Regions from separate parts of the Caproiciproducens sp. LBM24188 genome, predicted to be linked through region 2. Evidence: predicted binding sites of a transcription regulator. Region 2 holds the regulator's gene; each other region holds the start of a gene.

Region 1 (7,252 bases), 1.5 Mb from region 2:
ACTGGTACGGTAGGCCTTCCAGACGGATATCGACGTTATACTCGTTTTTCAAGCGGTGTTCCAGCACGTCAAGCTGCAGAGAACCGACCACGCCAACGATGACTTCCTCCATACCGCCGCCCAAATCCTGAAAAATCTGGATGGCACCCTCCTGCGCAATCTGGGAAATTCCCTTTACAAACTGCTTGCGTTTCATGGTATCCATCTGGCGCACGCGGGAAAAATGCTCCGGTGCAAAGGTCGGAATACCGCTGTACTGGAATTTATGGCCCGGCGCGCAGATGGTGTCGCCAATCGAAAATACACCGGGGTCAAACACACCGATGATGTCGCCCGCATAGGCTTCCTCAATGATTTCACGCTCCTGCGCCATCAACTGCTGCGGCTGAGAAAGCTTCATTTTGCGGTCGCCCTGCACATGCAGGACTTCCATTCCCTTTTCAAACTTGCCGGAGCAGATACGCATAAAGGCAATGCGGTCGCGGTGCGCCTTGTTCATGTTTGCCTGAATCTTAAATACAAACGCAGAAAAATTCGGGTCAAACGGGTCAATAACCCCGACGTCCGCCTTACGCGGCAGGGGGGACGTGGTCATATTCAGAAATTCCTCCAGAAATGGTTCTACGCCAAAATTGGTCAGCGCCGAACCGAAAAACACCGGGGAGAGCTTTCCTGCACGAACTTGCTCCAGGTCGAACTCGTCGCCTGCGCCGTCTAATAGCTCAATATCGTCCACCAGCGTACGGTGGAAGTCCTCACCGATGAGGTTGTCCAACCCGTTGTCCGTCAGGTCAACCTGCGTCATCTCCACTTCCCGTGCGCCGCTTTCCCCCTTAAAGGCCAGAATCGCCTTACGGCTGCGGTCATACACGCCCTTGAACTCTTTTCCCGAGCCGATCGGCCAGTTGATGGGGTAGGTTTTAATTCCTAGCTCGTGCTCAATTTCCTCCATCAGGTCGAACGGGCTGCGGGCATCGCGGTCCATTTTATTAATAAACGTAAAAATCGGGATATTCCGCAGCGTGCAGACTTTAAACAGCTTCCGCGTCTGCTTTTCCACACCCTTGGAAGCGTCGATCACCATAACCGCGGAGTCCGCCGCCATCAGCGTGCGGTAGGTGTCCTCTGAAAAGTCCTCATGGCCGGGCGTATCCAGAATATTGATGCAGTAGTCGTGATAATGGAACTGCATAACAGAAGAAGTAACGGAGATTCCTCTCTGCTTTTCAATTTCCATCCAGTCCGAAACAACATGCTTCGCGTTTTTCTTCCCCTTTACCGTACCGGCAAGCTGAATGGCACCGCCGTACAGCAAGAGCTTTTCGGTTAATGTCGTTTTTCCCGCATCCGGGTGGGAGATAATCGCAAAAGTTCTTCGCTTTTTAATTTCATTTAAATAATCTGCCAAATTACTTCCTCCAGCGTGGGCTGTGCGCAAAAATTACCGCTCATCGGCGGCTGATTTGCAGACTAGCCCTGATGAAATACACACACTTGAATATTTTAAAACTTTTGCCTGAAATAATCAAATATTTTTTATAACTTTGCGATTTTCAAAAAATACACTTGAAAATATTGCTTTCTAAACTTTTCGATCGGCTTCGCATATTCCAATTCAATCAAGGCAAAAATGTATGCGGAGGCGATTAAATTGAAGCTGAAAAAATTAACAGCCGCTTTAACGGCTGTTGTTCTACTGTTTACCATTCAAACGTCGGCCTACGCGAAAAGCACCACCTATACGGTAGTATCCGGCGACTCCATGTGGAAAATTGCCGTAAAATATCAAATCGGCGTTTCCGAACTGATTAAAGCAAACCCTCAGATTTCCAACCCAAGCATGATTAAAGTCGGACAAAAAATCAATATTCCGGAAGCAAGCCCGCTCGCCGCTTATGAAACGGAAGTCATCCGGCTGACCAACCTGGAGCGCACAAAGCGCGGACTGCCTGCACTGACCACAAACTGGCAGCTTTCCCGCGTTGCGCGGTACAAGTCACAGGATATGATTAACAAAAATTATTTCTCCCATAATTCCCCGACTTATGGTTCTCCTTTTACCATGATGCAGAGTTTCGGATTAAAATTCTCTGCCGGCGGTGAAAACATTGCTTATGGACAGCGCACCCCTCAGGAAGTGGTAAATGCGTGGATGAATTCCCCCGGACACCGGGCCAATATTCTTTCGACCGCCTATACGCAGATTGGCGTCGGTGCGGCAAAGAAATCAAACGGCACACTGTACTGGACCCAGCAGTTTATACACCCGTATTAATCGACCAGAAATCAAAATGGAATCATAATAAAAACCGGTATATTTCAGCAACCCTTGGGTTTTGAAGTATACCGGCTTTTCTTTTGGTCCTTCCATATGATATAATAGGACAATCGGCTGCGGTTGATTTCTCTATTTTTTCGTATGATTCGGGAAAGCGGGATGTATTATGGCAACATTTTTTCTTTTGATGATTTATGCTGCGTTTATCAGCCTTGGGCTGCCAGACTCTTTGCTGGGTGTCGCGTGGCCGCTGATGTATCCGGAGTTCGGTGCTCCCCTGGGGTTTGCCGGATTCATCTCCATAATGATTTCATCGTGTACCATCATTTCGAGCTTATTCAGCAGCAGGGTCATCCGTCGTTTTGGAACCGGCAAGGTGACTTCCGTCAGCGTATTGATGACCGCGCTGGGCCTGCTGGGAATTTCGTTGTCGCCATCTGTGTACTGGCTGCTGCTGTTCGCCGTTCCTTTGGGATTGGGCGCAGGCGCGGTGGACTGCGGGCTAAACGAATATATGGCAGAGCACTACCACTCGATGCAGATGAGCTGGCTGCACTGCTTTTGGGGCGTGGGTGCAATGACCGGACCGGTCATTATGTCGCGCTTTATCGACAACCACGCTTCCTGGAGGAACGGATACCTAACCGTTTCCATCATTCAGCTTGTGCTTGCCGCACTTTTGTTTGCCACGCTGCCGCTTTGGAAAAAAATGAACCAGCAGAAAGCCGTAGAAACGCCGGAGGAAAACGCATCCGCCGACTCGGACGAGCCGGAAAGCACTTCCGTTTTCGCGCTGCTTCAAAAGCGCGGCGTTCTGCTTGCCATATTGAGCTTCACGTTCTATTGCGGGGTAGAAACCACTATGGGGCTGTGGGGAAGCAGTTTCCTGGTAAAAGGCAAAGCGATAGACGCGGCGACAGCCGCCGCATGGGTTTCTTCCTTTTATGGCGGAATCACGGTGGGGCGCTTCCTGAACGGTTTTGTAACATTGAAATTCAGTAATCCAAAACTGATCCGTACCGGTCAGGGCATTTTGCTGTTGGGCATTTTTCTGTTGCTGCTGCCGCTTCCCCGCACCGCCTGCCTGTTTGGTTTTCTGCTAATCGGCCTTGGCTGTGCCCCCATTTTCCCCTGTATGCTGCACGAAACGCCGGCACGGTTCGGCAAAACCATTGCCCAGCGGATTATGGGAATGCAGATGGCCGGGGCTTATTTCGGTTCCACCATTTTGCCGCCCATCTTCGGTTGGGTCGCTTCGCACAGCAGCTCTGCCCTGCTTCCGGTATTTCTCATCACATACGCGGCGGTCATGATTTTCTGTACTGAAAAGATTAATCTTTCTTTCAAAAAGAAGGATGAAGCTGCATCGAAAGCTTCCTGATTCCATATCCTAAAAGGCGCGGAGATTCCGCGCCTTTTTAATTTTTTCAATTTTCCTCTTTACAAGAACAAATGTTCTATGATATACTTTTATCGAATAAAAAGGCGTCGAAAAAAGAAAAACAACTCTTAGACAACTGCATTGAACTTTCGTGAAGGAGTTTCTCCTATGGATGTTTTTGATAAACTGAAAATTCTGACGGACGCGGCAAAATACGATGTGGCGTGCACTTCCAGCGGAACAGACCGCAAGGCGTCCTCCGGCGGAATCGGCAGCGCGGTATCGTGTGGAATCTGCCACAGCTTCGCCGCCGACGGCCGCTGTATTTCGCTATTAAAGGTCCTGATGACCAACTCCTGCGTTTATGACTGCAAATATTGTGTGAACCGACGTTCCAATGATACACCGCGCGCCGCCTTTACCCCGCGCGAGCTTGCGGAACTGACCATTAATTTTTACCGCCGTAATTACATTGAGGGCCTTTTTCTCAGTTCGGGCGTGCTGAAAAATCCGGATTATACCTGTGAACAAATGATTGAAGCCATACGGATTTTAAGGGAAGAATATCACTTTTCCGGATATATTCACGCTAAGGCCATTCCCGGAGCCGACAGCGCGCTGATTGAGCGGCTGGGGCTTTTGGTCGACCGCATGAGCGTAAACATTGAGCTGCCATCCCAAAAGAGCCTGCAAACGCTAGCTCCCGACAAATCCAAACATTCGATTCTCGCGCCCATGGGGTTCATTCAAGACCGGATGCAGGAAAACCGCACCGACCTGGTGAAATACCGTCATGCACCGAAATTCGTGCCCGCAGGGCAGAGCACCCAGATGATTGTGGGCGCAACCCCGGAAACGGATTTCCAGATTCTAAACCTTGCTGAAGGGCTTTACAAAAAATACCGCCTAAAGCGCGTGTTTTTTTCCGCTTATATTCCGGTTGTGGAAAATGCCCTGCTTCCCTCCAAGGAAAGCAAGCCGCCGCTTCTCCGGGAGCACCGGCTGTACCAGGCGGACTGGCTGCTCCGTTTTTATGGATTCCGCGCCAATGAAATTCTGGACAGCGACCACCAGAGTTTTAACCCCTATATTGACCCCAAGTGCAACTGGGCGCTGAATCATATGGAATTCTTCCCAATCGAAGTCAACCGCGCTTCCTATGAAGAGCTGCTGCGTGTCCCCGGCATTGGCGTACGGAGCGCACAGCGCATTATTGTCGCCCGCAGGACTGGACCGCTCCATTTTGATGGCTTGAAAAAACTTGGCGTGGTGCTGAAACGCGCACAGTATTTCATCACCTGCTGCGGAAAAATCGCGGACGGGCTGAAAATTACACAGGACGCTGCCCTGCGCTCGCTGATGTCGGAAACCGCGCTCGGAACGCTGCGCCAAAATCTTCCTGATACAGTGCCGGAACAGCTTTCGTTCTTTACGAACCCCAACCCAACAAAGGAGGATCTTCAAAAATGCCTGACGGGTCAAATCTGATTTATCAGTACGACGGCAGCTTTGAAGGACTGCTCTGCTGTGTATTTGAAAGCTATGAAAAAAAGGAAGTTCCGCTGGACATTATCGTTGCCGACACACCCCAAACCACATTGCTCCCCATAAGGGACATTGTTACCGATGAGGAAAAAGCCCGCAGGGTTCTTGTTTCAATTCCGAAAAAAATGGGAAAGGAAACGCTGGATTTTATCCGCCACGCATTTCTGACCTGCCTGCCGCACAAAGAAAAGGAAATCCTGCTGTTTTTACGTCTGGGATACCGAGTGGGCAATTCCGTGCTGAACCTGCTGACAAATGACACGGTGCACACGCTGACAAAAGCGGTAAAATATCTGAATAACGAAAGCAACCAGTTCCGGCAGTTTATCCGGTTTTCCATCTTTCAGGGCGCGATGGTTGCGGAAATTGAGCCGAATAATTTTGTACTGCCGTTATTAGTGGAACACTTTCGAAACCGCTACCCAGAAGAAAAATTCCTAATTTATGACAAATCGCACGGTATGGCACTGATTTACCAGCCGTATCACGCCGAAATTGTGGCGATTGAGTCGCTGGAACTGCCGGAACCGGACGAGGAGGAGTACTATTTTCAGGATTTGTGGAGGCTGTTCTACAATACCATTGAGGTGGAAGGGCGGCACAACCCGAAATGTCGCATGAGTCACATGCCGAAGCGCTACTGGAAATATATGACGGAATTTGCCCCGCCGCACCGCAAGCGGCCTGGTATGGAGCCAAAATACGAACCAAATCCCGTATTGCTCTCCTCCCCGCCCGCGCGGCCCGACACGCCTCTTCTACCGGACGGGCAGGGTTAGAATACAAAATTATGAACAGAATATCTACCCCGTAAACCGTTACCCACGGCACAACTGAGAGTTTTCAAACCACAATAAAATCCCCCTCCCAAATGTTTTGGCAGGGGGATTTTATTGTAAAATAAGGATGATGATAGGATGAACATCGGCAAAAGAAGCCGTGTTGCTTGCATCAATTCTTCAGATATGCGGACAGGGTTGCAAGTTGGTCGGAATACTCCGGTAAAATTGCAGGAATACGAATCTCGTTTTCGAAGGATTCGGCTCCGATCCCAGTGGACGCAAACAGAAGCATAAACAGCATCCCCGTCTGAATCCAGTAAATTGTTACGTCTGTCATGCCATGAACCGCAACCGCGGCCAGCATCGCGATCACCAGAATATTCATATCTGTGCAGGTGTGGTTATGGAAACGGAGCGACAGCAGTTTCAGCTGTGCAATCACATAAATACCGAAGGCACCAAGACCGACAAAGCCGTAATTCAGCAAGGTGTCCAGCAGAAGATTATGACAGTGGTACGTTTGGTAGCCACCATATTGCTCGTAAATCATTTGATAGGACATTGCGCCGGTTCCCATAAACGGATGACGCATAATTCCTTTCAGCGCCGTACTCCAGATGGAAAGGCGCTGCGTGCAGGTCGTGTCAAGCGCAATAATTCCACGTGGAAACAAGGATGGAACCAACAGACAGGCGATGGACAGCAAAACCGTAACCGCCAAAAAGCCCGCCATTATTTTATACTGTTTTTTCAGGAACAAAAAGGTCAGAACCGCACAGCCGGTCGCAAGCAGGGCGGACACACTGGCGGCAAGATAAAGCCCCACCAGGTTCAGCGCAATCACGCCAAAATAAAAGCCCATTTTCCGCTTGTTGGTGAATGCGCGGTAAAGCGCAATAATCACAATGAATTCAATCATCATGCCATAAGTATTGGCGTTGTGGAACACCGAAACGGGCCGGTAGGCGGGCGCGGCCGCATACGCGGAAACTTTTTGGTAAATGGCAATTCCGGCACACCAAATGCTGGCGGTACAAGCCAAATCCAACACTTTGTGAAACAGTTCGGGCGTCATAACGCTTTTCACATAAAAGCCGGTGATTACAACTGCTATCAGAACCATTTCATAAAGCATACCCCAGTAGTTGCTGTAAACTGCGGCAACAAAAAACGGAACAATTAAAATGCCCAGCAAATATCCGGTGTACGGAGCGGAAAAAGCCTTCACCCTCATCTGGTAATTCATCATTGTCATAACCGCCACAA
Region 2 (7,252 bases):
GGTGCGAAATCCCCACAGAACGCCTACTGTGTCCATTCCTGCGGCGTTTCCGGTCTGCATATCCGTATCGGTGTCCCCAATATACAAGCATTCCCGGGGCGCCGCGCCGAGCTTGTCCGCAATCAGGAGCGCGCCATCCGGCGCGGGCTTGCGCGGAATTTCCGGCATCTGGCCGTAGCATAGATCAAAAAGGCCCGGAAAACCGGAATTTATAATAGCAGAAGTGCAAAAATGCGGTTTATTGGAAAGTACCGCCAGCTTGGTTCCCTGCCGGTGAAGTGTTTCCACCGTTTCTTTCATGCCATCAATCGGTTGGATTCCATAAGTTGGGTTTGCATCATAAAGCGCGTTGTACCGGTCCTTCAGCCGGTCCACATCTGCTTCACTGTAACGGCCCGCGCCAAGAACACGTTCCATCATTCGGTGCGTCAGCCGGTTCACACCGTTCCCCACAAGGTAGCGGTAATCATCAACCGGAATGGTTTCATAGCCGCACTGTTTGAGCGCTTCATTCGCAAAATGGGCAATCGAATCCAACGTGTTTAGCAGCGTACCATCTAAATCAAAAATGCAAATTTTGTACAAAATATCACCTTGTCTGTTAAAACTGCCAAATTACATACAGTATGATAATAATCACTTTCTCCTTAATTTGCAAGCTTTTCCCGGAAAAACAGGACATTGCACTGTGACTATATTTCCTTTATGTATATAATGCCTAATTTTTCTTCGATTTTTGAAAAATAAAACACTGTGGTTTTCGTTAGAATTCATATGAAAAACGGCGCCGAACACCTTGCCCGACGCCGTATTTTTATGTATCTGTACTGCAGTGCGCATTTGTTTTCTGTTTTTTAGGAACGACCGGGCAGATATTATATACCACCCCGTCCTTTGCTACCATCGAAATTGGTATTTCAGGTAAAAGTTTATGCATTATTTCAACAAATCCGTTCACCGGAGCTTCCGCCATTCCTGTTACAATATGCGTAGCACCGATCTGTTTTGCGAAGCCAACCGCAATCAACGTTGTTTCATTTTCAAAATAAATGGTCATTTCCGCCTTGGCATCACGCGCTGTCTGCCGAAGATACTCCAACTCCTCGCAGTTTGTTTCATACCCAGAGGAAGTCGGCTGCACACACAGCACATGCAAAGGAATTGAACGCTCCTGCGCGATTTTCTTTCCCGCATGAATTAAACGGTCACAGTCATGCTGCCCTGTGACACAAACAAGGACTGCTGCCTTCTTTGTCACTTCTCTACCTCCCTTCATGCAAAGGCCAAATTTAGTGTACCGAATTTATGGTAACAAGAATTGTATAAATTATGAACATATTGTAAAATAAAACTCTTTTAATTTTTGTGTGATATATCTTAACGCCTCGTTCAGTATAACATACTTTCGCTTTCATTTCAAACCGCAGTATTTACAATATATGAGAAAACCGCAGGACGTATGCCGTCCTGCGGAGAAAATTTTTGCCCCTAAGCGAAAATTTGCCGGGGGCAGGTATCGACTGTGCCACGCAAAATTATTTTTTCAGCATCGTTGCAGGGTCGATATATTTTCCATTGCGCTTCATAGCGAGATGAAGATGCGGTTCGTCCTGGCTTTCGCAGGGAACTACCCCAAGTGTTCCAATTTCTTGTCCCTGCTTGACCGTTTCGCCTTTTTTTACGGTGGTTTGTCCCATACCGCAGTAATAAGTTTCCACATCGCCGTGCATAATAACAACCATGTTGCCCAGCGTATCATCGGCAATTACGTCTTTTACCGTACCGTAAGCAGCTGCCTTAATGGTGTCGCCCTCTTTTGCGGCAATATCAACACCAGTATGCGCGCGCCAGTCCTTCATGGTTTTGTTATAAACCGGGTTTTCCCCACTGAACGGCTGGGTAACCGCATTGCCTACGGGATACTGGAACGACGTAACCGACGCGTTGGCAGGCTTCGCCGTTGGCTTGGAAGACTTCGGCTTTGGAGAAGAAACCGCAGGCTTAGAAGGTACCGGTTCGGAAGACGGAGTGGAAGAAGACGGTTCCGGTTCCGAAGAAACAACGGAAGACGGCTCTGGCTCCTTAACGGTGACCCCGCTCAGGGTCTGGTTGGTCTTCTGCGCTTCGCTGCTGGATGACACCGTGTTTGGGGATGCATAATTGACCACACTGTCGTAAGTGGTCCACGCCGCCACACCTATGGCTATCAGGCATACACCAAGGGCAATATAAAATCCTTTGGAGTTATTTTTCTTGGGTTTGTTGCTGAGCAGATGTAAATTACTCAATCGTGCCACCTCCAAGCATATTTTGACCACTCTGGAGCGCGTATATGCGGAGGTTGGGAAATTTTATCTGATTTTTTCACTGCTTTTTTATGGATGAAAAAAGCGTTCCCTAAAAACAGGAGAAAAATCGCTTTCATTCTGAACGGCCCTGCCGCAGAATGCCCACAACACAGAAAAAGAGCCTGATCCCGATGACCAGGCTCTTTTTCATTAGCTTGAGGGGTATATTGAGGAGGGTAGAACATGTATCAAGCGGTGGTGCGGCTCCATCTTCTTGATTACAACCATATTATATCCGCTTTACATAATCCAGTTGTTACACAGCTATGAATTTCTTATGAATTTTTCGATATTTTCAAACATTTGTTTGTTATTTCGGCAAAATTATGTTATAATAGAGTCATCCAATAGACGGATGACCCCTTAAAAAATTGCTGTGCAGCACACAGTGCCTCCCCGCCTTGCCGCGGCCGCAATTTTTTGCACCTAGGTCACTTTATTCGTTCCATCTACTATAGCTGAGAACTCTATTTCTGTCAACTAAGACTGATAATCTTTTTAATATATTTATATTGAAATCCAGCGCCGGTCATTAAGCTAAACCCGGCAAGCAATATGAAAACAGGGGGCTTGGGCTATGTTAACCGAAAGCCAACAAAAAGTATACGATTATTTGAAGAGCAGAACTCAAAACGGACTTCCGCCGACCGTACGGGAAATTTGTGCGGCAACGGGGCTTCGTTCCACTTCCAGCGTTCACGCGCATCTGCGCACTCTGGAGCGGGAAGGATATATTAAGCGCGACGCCGGGCTGAACCGTGCGATCCATCTGGTTGGGGAACAACCGACCGTGCAGGTTCCCGTTGTGGGGCAGGTCGCGGCCGGCCAGCCGATTCTTGCAGTGGAAAATATTGAAGGCTATGTTCCGTTTTGCCCACCGCGTCAGAACGGAGACGAATACTTTGCCCTGAATGTGCACGGCGACAGCATGAAAGACGCTGGGATTCTGAACGGCGATATTGTCATTGCCGTAAAAACGCCAACCGCGCTGGACGGGGAAATCGTGGTTGCCATGATTGAGGAAGAAGCGACGGTAAAGCGCCTGTATCGTGAACCGGACCGCATTCGCCTGCAACCGGAAAACGACGCCTATCAGCCGATTTATGCAACAGATGTTACGATTTTAGGCAGAGTTGTCGCGGTTTTCCGCTATTACCGGTAATGTTTCGCAGGGAACCGAAAACGTAGTGGCCATTCCAGTGAATGGACTGTTGCAAAAGAGCTTTATAAAATATGTATACGCAAAAATGCGTCTTGATTGGGCTTTGCAGCCGTTTCAAGACGCATTTCTTTTTTGGGGGGATTTTTTGTGCGCTATCTGCTCTCACAAATTTATTACAACAGCCCTTTTATACCTCATCCAAATACTTCTGGAGCAGCTCCACGTAACGCCCGACATGATATCCATCCATTAGCGCATGATTCGCCTGAATGGAAAACGGAAGCAACACCTTGTCATCCTGGGTGTAATATTTTCCCCATGAAATCCGGGGAATGGAATCATCGCGGTTTATAGAAACCGGATGCATAATCTGGGTAAATGAAATCCACGGCACACAGGTAATATAAATCAGGTCATCGCGCTGCTGCTCCGTCCGATCCAGAAAGCAGGTCTGTGCGGCGGAACGTTTTGCTGCATCCTGGACAAATTCCTTCAAATCACCCCCAATGTCCATTGTAATAATGCGAAACAACTCGTCCCCCTTTTTCAGATCGGTAAAAGAGGGATGCACCCGGTCATACAGAACCACCTTGTCCCCTTGAATGCGCAGGCGGAACGCTTCCATCCGGTTCGCCACCGAAACCGAAGCAAAACACATGGCATAGTAAAAGGAAAGCTTTTGTTCCCGCACAAAAGCAAGAAAATGTGTCACATCGATCGGAAAGCTCACATTAAACTGCGGGCAATCCATCCCGTGGTACAGCATGAAATGCTCTTTTCGCGGCCATGTATTCAGATTAATTTCTTTCATGTTCACTTGCTAACTCAATCCTTCGATAATAAAATTGCCCTTACCGGCGAAGCCTCTGCACCACCTATACAAAGCGGAAGCGCGATGAGGTCATAATTTCCCGGCTCTGCTTCGGACAGATCAATTCCTTCCAGAATGACAATTTCCGCACCGAGCAGCTGCTTATGCGCAGGGAAAGTATCATCCCCGGTTTCAATGGACGGTGCATCCGTCCCCACTAGACGGATTCCTGCTTCGGAAACAGCAAACGCAGCGCTTTCGGAAAAGAAAGCTTCTCCGTTGCCCTTAAACAGGATCATTTTCTCACAATCCGGAAGAATGCGGTCCATATCGGCTCCGGTTATGATTCCTTTTGCCTCCACAACCGTGCACCGCCCCATAAAAGCAGACAAATCCATCTGGTCGATACTTTTCCCGTCCTCAAAAAAATGGAGCGGAGCGTCCACGTGGGTTGCCTGATGGCAGCCGGTGTAAAACCCAGAAAGGTTATAGGCATCGCCGGCGCTGATTCTGCGAACGATATCCCTTTTGGGCACCGGGTCACCCGGGTAGGTAGGCGCAGAAAACAGTTCCCTTGAAATATCAATGATCCTCATATCTTTCGCTTCCTCCAATCAGGAAAGCTTCTGAACCAGTTGGTCGATCAGTTCCGCGGTTTTGTGCGCGGATTCCACGGAAAAGGTGGCATAATCCACACTGGCGTCTTCATTGGCATTGTCCGATATGGCACGGATGACGACAAACTCAACCTGATTCATATAACAGACCTGGGCAATGCTTCCGCCTTCCATTTCACAGGCCTTTGCCTCATAATCCCGCGCCAGCTGGTTCAGTTTTTCCTTCCCGCTGATAAACTGGTCGCCGGAAGCAATCACACCAATATGCACGCCGCCGTCATAAGACTCCGCCCCCACCTGCTCTACCAAACGCACCAAACGCTCTGAAGCGGGGATAGTCACAAGATTCAACCCGCTGATCAACGCCATCGGATCACCCAGTGCGGTCGTGTCGATGTCGTGCTGCACGAGTCCACTGGAAACCACCAGATCACCAATATGAATTCCTTCTCCGATTCCCCCCGCGACTCCAACATTAATGACCGCAACGGGGCTATACTTTAAAATCATCGTCTGTGCGCAAACCGCTGCGGCGACCTTGCCGATTCCGCACTGCGCCACCACACAGTCGCGGTTCTCAATTTTTCCCATATAATAGGTAATTCCGCTAATTTTTTCCTGTTTTGTCCCCGTCATTTTCTTTAGGATATTCTCCACTTCGACCGCCATGGCCCCAATTATTCCAACCATTCCGCGCACTCCAATCATTTCTTATCAAGATAATTAAATTATAATTCATTCCCCTTGTGAAATCAATGTTTTCCACAAGAACGCGCATTTTGGTGGAAAACAAACGCAGCGGAACAAAAAATTCCGCTGCGTTTTGTAAATGTTCGTATGAAAATCTTTTGATTAAGCAGAAACCGGAAGAATCTTTTCCGTTTCTCCTTCGGTCAATACCAGAATGGCAAGGCTGACAGACAGCACCAACTCCGCGCAGGCACGAATCGCACAGAACAGTTCTGCCGAGTAATCCCCCTGTTCACTGGGGCGTTCCTGTATCCGTAGCCGCATAAGCCGGTTAATCTCCCCGGCGCCATGAGGCACACTGACTTCCGGAATATAATCAATTCCGAGATAAAACTCCATATTTTGCTCCATAAAGCAGAGAAGTTCGTCCTCATAACGGATATGGTCTTTTAGGTTTCCCCCGAAATGCGGATTGTGCGCGCGACAGAAGAAGTCGGAATAATAATGACACAAAATTCCGATTTTTTTGGAGGCCTTTCGCCCAACAAGCCCCCAGTTTCCCCGGCACAGGCGGATGGTTTTCTTTCGGACCGCACGGCTGCAGAAAAACAGCCGGTGGGGACGCAAAAAAGCAATGGAGTGATCCGGGCAGGTATTGCCCTTCAAAAAGCTTTCCCGGTCCAGCTCGATTCCATATTTCTCTTTTATGTACTCATAAACGACCGTTCCAATCAGAACGTGGTTGAAACTATTCATCATGCCCTCCCTAAGAAGAACCTTGAGTAAAAATTAATAGCTTTACTATATCATGTAACGTCGCTGTTTTAATCAGCTAAAAGGATAACCATTAATTTCTTAGAATAGTTTCGAGTACTTAAAATGGATATGAATAGTTGGGACTTTCGCCTTTTTTCTCTGCTCCTTATTCACCATACCCTGCTTTTCAAATCGGAAGTCATTCAGATTTATTTTTCACTTTTCGAAGACGAACCACCATAATAACTGGGATTTCCGCATCCTCAAATTCTTCCTCGCAGCTTTCTTCTGTCGTTTCCCGACACATGCTGTTGCCCCTCTTTTGTTTTAGCATATTAGCATAGGTACAAAATAACCGCTTGCCCAAAGCAAGCGGTTATTTTAACTCCCCATTTTTCAATCCGACCGAAGAAACAAAACGGCTGCTTATCTTGCGATAAGCAGCTTATTTTGGCTCCCCAAGTTGGACTCGAACCAACGACCCTGCGGTTAACAGCCGCATGCTCTACCGACTGAGCTATTGAGGAATATTTGTGTTGGCACCTTCCTATTGTCCCGGGCCGTCGCCAGCCAAGTATCTTCGGCATCGATGAGCTTAACTTCCGTGTTCGGAATGGGAACGGGTGGACCCTCATCATCATCAGCACCAACTCTATATTTATCACATTGCTGTGTAAATACCTTGGTTATTCTTTTTTAAAATTTGGTGACCCGTGGGAGAATCGAACTCCCGTTATCGGCGTGAGAGGCCGGTGTCTTAACCGCTTGACCAACGGGCCACATATCGCACTTTTTAGCCAGATTCAGAGGTCAGAGGTGCCTGGCCCCTGTTCCGACTTCCTTTGGTGCACCATCAGGGACTCGAACC
Region 3 (7,252 bases), 580 kb from region 2:
CAAATCTTTCACCTTCTCTTTAGTTATTAGTTATATAAGCTTTTAATTTCTAAATAAATGAATTCACGTAGATCGTACATAGTTGCAGCTAGCTTATTCCCACATAAAGCATAAGTTATATGGCTGCAATTTACAAGTGCTCTTTTTATTTTTTCACACCCATTTTACACCTATAAAACGTGTTTTCTATAAATCTAATTTGTCAGTCGTCTTGCAGTTTTCGCCCTTTTTAGCTAAAACCCTATAAGCTAACAAATTACCAAAAAAGAAAATCTCCGTCAACCAATCGGCCAGCGGAGATTTGTTTTTGAGATGCTTGAATTCAATTAAAGCATTAGTATTAGAGTCATGCTTATTTTTTTATGCTAGCTTTTTTACAAATTCTGGGCGTTGAGTCGCAAGTACATCCAGCGCTCCCTGATAACTATCCATCCACTGAGTAATTTCTGTGTTGCTCAGCACTACAGGCATACGGTTATGAATCTCTGACATTGACATATTTGCTTCGACCGTCAGGATTACAAACCGACGTTCACCGTCAAAATTGTTCCATAATCCAGCCATATAAAGCGCACCTGAACTTGGAAGATTAAACTGATATTTTTTCTTTTTCCCATCATGCGACCATTCATAAAATCCTGTTGACGGAATAACACAGCGCTTAGCCTCTAAACTTTTACGGAACATTGGCTTTTCCGGGGCAGTTTCCGCACGCGCATTTATAATTACTCCTTTATTACGAAAACTCGGAAATCCCCACTTTATGGCATCAGGCGTAATGATTCCGTGCTCCTGAATCAGAACCGGAGCCTTGTCTGTCGGGAATATTTCACCGGTTTTAACTCCATCCACTTTTCGCTGAACCTCATCAATAATATCACGGATATCCTGCATTTCAGTGTCACTGAAAAGTACATATCGTCCACACATGTTCTCACCCCGCATTTATTGTATGGTCTTTTGCTTCAACGAACCATCGCGATTCTTCAAGCCAAATATATTTTTCTCTCCCTTTGATTTCGCAGGTATAGCGTATCCCAGCGCCGCCGGCCTTTAAGGATGCGCAGGGCCGGATATCGGTCACCCGATCTATTTCAAAAATCTCTCCAGGCGCCCATCGCACGGCCAATGGAATTATTTTACCGTCTTCCGTGTACTGTACAATCATATCCACATATTTTTTATAAACTGGCATGACGAGTTATACCCCCTAAAAATATCCAACTGGATGGATTGTGTGGTCTTTCTTTGGATCAAATCCCGAGAGCCGACGGTCGGCCAGCAACACCGCCGGTTGTACCGCATAGGTTCCAAATCGACTCTTAAGCCAATCCGTTGCGGCATCTAAGCGCTCTTTTCGCTCTCGGCTTCGTTCGTCACAATACAAATCAGTCTGCGCGGGGACGCAGTCCGATACAAGGTCGGTAACGCTGATTCCAATACTCCGGATTGGCTTATTCCACCGATAATGTTTGTAAAAAAGCTGTAACCCACTCTTAGCAATTTCCGATGTAATGTTTGTGTACTGCTTCATGGTATGCTGTCGGGTAAAGCAAAATAAATCATTATCCCGGACACTAATACATACCGTTCGACCTTTAAAACCTTGTTCCCGCAAGCGGCGTGCTACACTGTCGGCCAACACCAGCAACACTATTTTCACGTCTTCATCATTTAACAAATCACGAGGGGCGGTGGTACTATTCCCAATAGATTTTACCGTGGGGCTATTATCAAACTTTGCCACTGGTGTCGTATCCATGCCATTTGCGAAGCAGAATAAAATGTCGCCCCATTTTCCGAAGTTAGAATGGAGAATGTTCTGCGGCATATTGGCTAGCTGCCCGACGGTGTGAATTCCCATAGAATTTAGACGACGTTGGGTAGAGTAGCCTACGTAGAGCAAATCTCCCGCGGGCAGCGGCCAGACAATCTCTTTGAAGTTTTGCCGGGTTATCTCCGTAATTGCGTCGGGCTTCTTATAGTCGCTGCCAAGTTTCGCAAAAATCTTGTTCCAGGATACACCAATTGAAACCGTGATACCAAGCTCATACTTAATGCGTGCACTAATCTCCTTTGCAATGGTTAAACCATCCCCTCTGACCGCACTTCCGGTCACATCGAGCCAACATTCATCCAGGCCGAACGGCTCGACTTGATCGGTATAATCCAAATAGATTTGCCGGGCAAGTTTGGAAAATCGCATATAAAGGTGATAGTTTGGCGGCAGAATGACCAATTCAGGGCACTTTCTTTTTGCCTGCCAGAGTGCTTCGCCGGTTTTGATATTGTATTTTTTGGCCAGCTGATTTTTAGCCAAAATAATACCATGCCGCTGCTCAACGTCTCCACCCACGGCTACCGGCTTATTGCGTATCTCCGGGTGATGCAGGCATTCGACCGATGCATAAAAGCTGTTGCAGTCACTGTGCAGGATTACACGCTCTATGATAACCACTTCCAAACAATTGTTCTATCGTACAAAAGTTATTATAGAACGTGTGTTCTAAAATATCAATGGAAAATTCAGGAAGTACCAAAAAATTTTCTCAGAATGTGCGAGGACTTGTACTTAGTGGGCAAAAGGACTTTTCGATTGACTTAAGCTGTTTTTCGAGTTTCCGAACACCTTTTCAAAACGCTGTTGTATCAAGGCCAATATAGCCGCAAAGAATATTTTCTGATGCCATGATTTAGTTTCCTTATGGAATATTTTCTGTTTGCAGAATCATTGCTTCAAAGGGGTGATTGTATGATTTTTGGGAAAAAAGATAAAGATGGAAACATTGCAGTCAACATCATGCTAAACGAAGGAATACCAAATTGGATGGGTGGAAGTAATGTTCGTCTTGTCTTGGATGACAGCAATTCACAACTTCGAATCGAATCAAGGATAAACAAAAAATACCCGCCCGCTCTGCTGAAATACTCACAGCTCACGGCTGCTGAAGTTGTTACGGAACAAGAAATCAGAACAAAGTCAAAAAGCGTTGTTGGCCGTGCTGTGATAGGCGGGTTATTGTTAGGCTCTCTCGGAGCCACCATAGGCGGAATTTCTGGGATTGGAAGCAAGCAGAAAATATCAGAGAAGCAATACCTCGTCATTAACTACACTTCTTCTGTAGACAGCGAGCCTAAGGTGCTGTCCTTTGAAATCGTTGGCGCTACATTGCATTTGAGCGATTTTATTATTGCGCTAAAAAGCAAATTGCCAGCCCCGAACCCGGAGTTGGCAACCCCATATCTGTAAAATATATTTCCAATCTCGTCAGCCTTTTTACCACATATGGACTTGGATTTTTCAAGATATTTGTCCAGATTTGACATTGTTACAGACAACACTGATTTACCGTATTTATTAATTCAATTTATTTGATTTTTTGCCCCAGCGTGATCCGAATGCCGTCATATGCTACCTCGGCCTGGGGAAAAATACTGCGCGCTTCGTCCAGGTATTGCTCCGGAGCGGTAAGGGCGGGGCTGAAATGCGTAAGCCACAGCCGCTTTGCGCCGGAATCCCGTGCAATCCGTGCGCTGTCCGAAAACAGCATGTGCCCCTTCTCCTCCACCTTGCCACGCATGGATTCGTCCCCGTACATTCCTTCACAAACCAGCAGGTCCGCATTCCGGGCAAATTCCGTCAAGCCGTCTGTTGGCTGAGTGTCGGTGCAGTAGCAGATGCTTAGGGGCGCACGCTCGCCATCCAGAACCATCTCCGGTTTCACCATTCGGCCATCCGGCAGCGTGACGGTCTGCCCCGCGTGAAGAGCATGATACAGCGTGACGGGCACGCCGAGCTGTTTAGCTTTCTGCGGGTTAAAAATCGGCTTGCGCTTCACGGAAACACGATATCCAAAGCAGGGAATACCGTGCTTCAGCGGCAGACAGCGAATTTCCATCGCATCCGCATCCAGCTTTCCTGGTTTGTCCGCCTCCAGTTCCAGCAGATAAAGCGGATAGGGCAAAACCGGCGCAATTACGGTCAAAGCTGCCACCACCAGATGAAGGCCCATTGGCCCGATGATTGTAAGCGGTGTGGTCTTTCCGCTGTTGCCCAGGGTAAGCAGCAAACCCGGCAGCCCCGCAGTATGGTCCGCGTGGAAATGTGTAATCAACAGTGTGTTCAGGCGGCTCAGTTTGCAGCCTGCTTTTTTCAGTGCGACCTGCGTTCCTTCGCCGCAGTCAATCAGCAAGGCTTTCCCCTGATGCTCCACCCAGCAGCAGGTCAGCCATCGGTTTTCCAATGGAATTACGCCGCCGGTTCCTGGCAAACAAACCTCCATCCCTTTCCGCCTCCTTTGAACGTATCCTATTATCTTAGCCTGCATACGAATCTACTGAAGTGCAATATATCTTATTATTTCCATCATACTCTTCTTTTTACTGAAATCAACAAAATATAGTAGGAAATTGGGCGCCGCGAAGTCAAGTTGATTCCGCGGCGCCCTACTTTTTCTCGTTTTAACGTGTTTCGCCTTGGTCATGTACAATCACCGCATTGGGATCGTGCTGCTTTTCCATCCGATGCCGAGCCTTACGGTTCGCCACCGTGTCGAACACAATGGAAAAATCATAATCCGGCGGATAGAGCTCATTGGCGGGCACCTTAATCTGAAGTCTTTTGTGGTTAATCCACTTTTTCCCACCTTTGATTTGCACCCCGATTTCACCACGCTCGTTCGCCGGATGAAATACAATTCCGATTTCCTTCTGTGGATACACCAGAACACTGTCCCCCATCCGGAATTTCGCCGCATGCGCGGAAACGGCAGGCTGTGGTTTGCTTTTCTGCAACCTGGGTGCACCGGGCAAAGCCACTTTTTCGCTGGTTTGGGCAAATTTTGGTTTTTCTTCCGGGGTACGGCGATTCTTCTTTTCCCGGTAAGCTTCCTCATAGGCGCGTTCCAACAGGCGGGGCGGCAGCCCGAGCCGCTGTGCAATATACAGCGCGCAGCTTTCCCCCGCTTTTCCCTGTTCCAGCCGATAGGTGGGCTGAAGGGTTTCACGGTCAAACGCCATGCGCGCGTTCATCATGCCGTAAGCAGACTGCGCATATTCCTTGACCTCCGGATAATGCGTTGTAACGACAAACAAGCAGCCCCTTTGCCGAAGCTCTTCCAAAACCGCAATGGCAATTCCCATTCCCTCCGCCGGGTCCGTACCCGAACCAAGTTCATCCAGCAGGACAAGGCTTTCCGAAGTTGCCCTGCGGAGAATTTCGATGATGTGGGTCATGTGAGCGGAAAACGTAGAAAGATTTTCGGAAATACTCTGCCCGTCACCAATGTCGCACAAATACGCGTTGTTCATACAGAACACGCTGGAAGCGTCCGCCGGAACATGCAGGCCGCTCTGCGCCATCATGGAAAGCAGGCCAACCGTTTTGAGCGCAACAGTTTTCCCGCCGGTATTAGGGCCGGTGATCACCACGCCGGAACAGCTGCTGTCTGCGTTGAAATTCAGCGGAACACACACCTTGGGGTCAATCAGCGGATGCCTTCCGTTTTGTATAGAAACTCTACGTTCGGTGGTAATCACAGCCGGAACCGCATTCATTTGCGCGCTGAGCTTCGCCTTTGCGAACACAAAATCCAAAGTTTCCATCGCTTCCATATCAAGCTTCAGCTCCGCACTGGATTCGTCCACCAGTGCCGTCAGTGTATAAAGGATTTTGCGGATTTCGTTTTCTTCCTCAATCTGCAGGGAATGCAGCTCCTCCTGCAGCTTTGCCACCGAAGCGGGTTCGATATAATAGGTGCCCCCCGTTCCGGACATACCAAGCACGCTGCCCGCAAACTGGTTTTTATATTCCCGTTTCACCGGCAAAGCAAACCGTCCGTTCCGCGTTACAACCATATTGTCCGAAAAATACTGCTTTTTGCTTCGCAGAATATCGTTCAGCTTATTCTGTACCTGTGCTTTTACGTTTTCTTCCCTGCGGCGAATGTCGCGAAGCGTGGGACTGGCGCTGCCGTCCACCTGATCGTTGCGGATACACCGGTCAATTTCCTGATGCAGCGCAGACAAATCCGCAATGCTGTACCCGTAGCAGGCAATGCTGCTGTCCAGCGCCTCCGCCTTTTTCAGGTAGGATTTTACCCGATTACAGGAAATGATAAACTGCCCCACGGAAACCAGCTGCTCCGGAATCAGCATGGAACCCGCCTTGCAGAGCGTCAGAATCTGTTCCATCTGCGTCATGGCCGTCAGCGGCGGCACACCGAGGGCATCCAATACCGTGCGGGCCGCGGTGGTTTCCTCCATCCTGCGGCGGCATTCCTTTTCCTCCAGATAAGGGGACAGCGCCATCAGACGCTGCCGCGCCTGTTCCGAAAGCGCGTGCGCGCAGAGCATCTCTTTGATTTTATCGTATTCTAAAATGGTTTCGGATGAATTCATTTTGATTTCTCCCTTTAAAATAGTAACCCACAGGAAACATCCACCCACACCTTCCCCGCCGGAAAAACGCAGTACACGGCCCGCGCAATCTTTTCGGTTTGGGGAAAATGTCAAAATGCTCCTGTGGGTATAATTCATCCAGGGAAACGCCGGGTGCACCGCCTATGCAAATCCATTGTCATCGGTCACGTGTTCGTCGAAATGGATTTCAGAAAGCCAGGACACAGGCAATCAAAAAAGCGTAACGGGACAAACCCATTACGCTCCGATTGCTGACACAGCAAAATCTATAACTGGATGGTTATATTGCGGCCGGTCAGCCGCATGGAAGCAGTCTGTAAGGGCAGATGTCCGACGGCACGAACGTGCCGCCAGAAAGGTACGACAAAACCAGGGTGCCAAAACACCCGCTTCTGTCCGAACCTTTCACAACTGATTCAGTTGTCGCTCACCTTTACAGACAATGCCGACATCAAAACCATCCTTTCATTTTTAAGAATAGCTATACTATAGCATGGGCAGCAAACGCTGTCAATAAACTCCGAAAAATTTCAGCTTTCCGAGCTACGTTCCTCCGTCTTCTGCTTTTTTCGCAGCCTTTTTTCCACATTCTCTCGCAACAGGACGTAAAGGACGGAACAAAGGGGGATATTAACCAGCATTCCCACCAAACCAAAGAGATTCCCGCCGATGGTTACCGCCACAAGGACCCAGAGCGCCGGCAGGCCAACCCGGGAGCCGACCACATGCGGGTAAATCAGGTTCCCTTCCAACTGCTGCAGAACCACAAAGAACACAATGTACCAAAGCGCCTGAATCGGGCTGACGATAGAAATAATCAGCGCCCCGACCA

What was found. The regulator LexA, encoded in region 2, represses DNA repair genes until DNA is damaged. The targets are predictions, from matches to a motif close to CNAACANNTGTTNG.
Region 1: the regulator LexA is predicted to act here: its motif matches at 3,724-3,737, upstream of ACSVDI_RS06570 (putative DNA modification/repair radical SAM protein).
Region 3: the regulator LexA is predicted to act here: its motif matches at 2,462-2,475, upstream of dinB (DNA polymerase IV).

The regions. Positions count from the first base shown of each region.
Region 1 is NZ_CP196862.1:1,384,455-1,391,706, reverse strand. Features, by position in the region: gene ACSVDI_RS06585 (peptide chain release factor 3) at 1-1,408, opposite strand, end outside; gene safA (SafA/ExsA family spore coat assembly protein) at 1,658-2,275, shown strand; gene ACSVDI_RS06575 (MFS transporter) at 2,445-3,659, shown strand; gene ACSVDI_RS06570 (putative DNA modification/repair radical SAM protein) at 3,828-5,147, shown strand; gene ACSVDI_RS06565 (TIGR03915 family putative DNA repair protein) at 5,126-5,983, shown strand; gene ACSVDI_RS06560 (O-antigen ligase family protein) at 6,156-7,252, opposite strand, start outside.
Region 2 is NZ_CP196862.1:2,846,252-2,853,503, forward strand. Features, by position in the region: gene ACSVDI_RS13405 (HAD family hydrolase) at 1-585, opposite strand, end outside; gene ACSVDI_RS13410 (hypothetical protein) at 815-1,258, opposite strand; gene ACSVDI_RS13415 (peptidoglycan DD-metalloendopeptidase family protein) at 1,536-2,288, opposite strand; gene lexA (transcriptional repressor LexA) at 2,926-3,510, shown strand; gene ACSVDI_RS13425 (CatA-like O-acetyltransferase) at 3,698-4,321, opposite strand; gene ACSVDI_RS13430 (cyclase family protein) at 4,336-4,917, opposite strand; gene ACSVDI_RS13435 (5'-methylthioadenosine/adenosylhomocysteine nucleosidase) at 4,936-5,628, opposite strand; gene ACSVDI_RS13440 (zinc dependent phospholipase C family protein) at 5,791-6,384, opposite strand; tRNA gene ACSVDI_RS13445 (tRNA-Asn) at 6,836-6,911, opposite strand; rRNA gene rrf (5S ribosomal RNA) at 6,919-7,035, opposite strand; tRNA gene ACSVDI_RS13455 (tRNA-Glu) at 7,089-7,163, opposite strand; tRNA gene ACSVDI_RS13460 (tRNA-Lys) at 7,228-7,252, opposite strand, start outside.
Region 3 is NZ_CP196862.1:2,268,538-2,275,789, forward strand. Features, by position in the region: gene ACSVDI_RS10740 (Dph6-related ATP pyrophosphatase) at 1-3, opposite strand, end outside; gene ACSVDI_RS10745 (SOS response-associated peptidase) at 361-930, opposite strand; gene ACSVDI_RS10750 (hypothetical protein) at 935-1,195, opposite strand; gene dinB (DNA polymerase IV) at 1,211-2,449, opposite strand; gene ACSVDI_RS10760 (hypothetical protein) at 2,753-3,250, shown strand; gene ACSVDI_RS10765 (ribonuclease Z) at 3,369-4,283, opposite strand; gene ACSVDI_RS10770 (endonuclease MutS2) at 4,462-6,399, opposite strand; gene ACSVDI_RS10775 (AI-2E family transporter) at 6,951-7,252, opposite strand, start outside.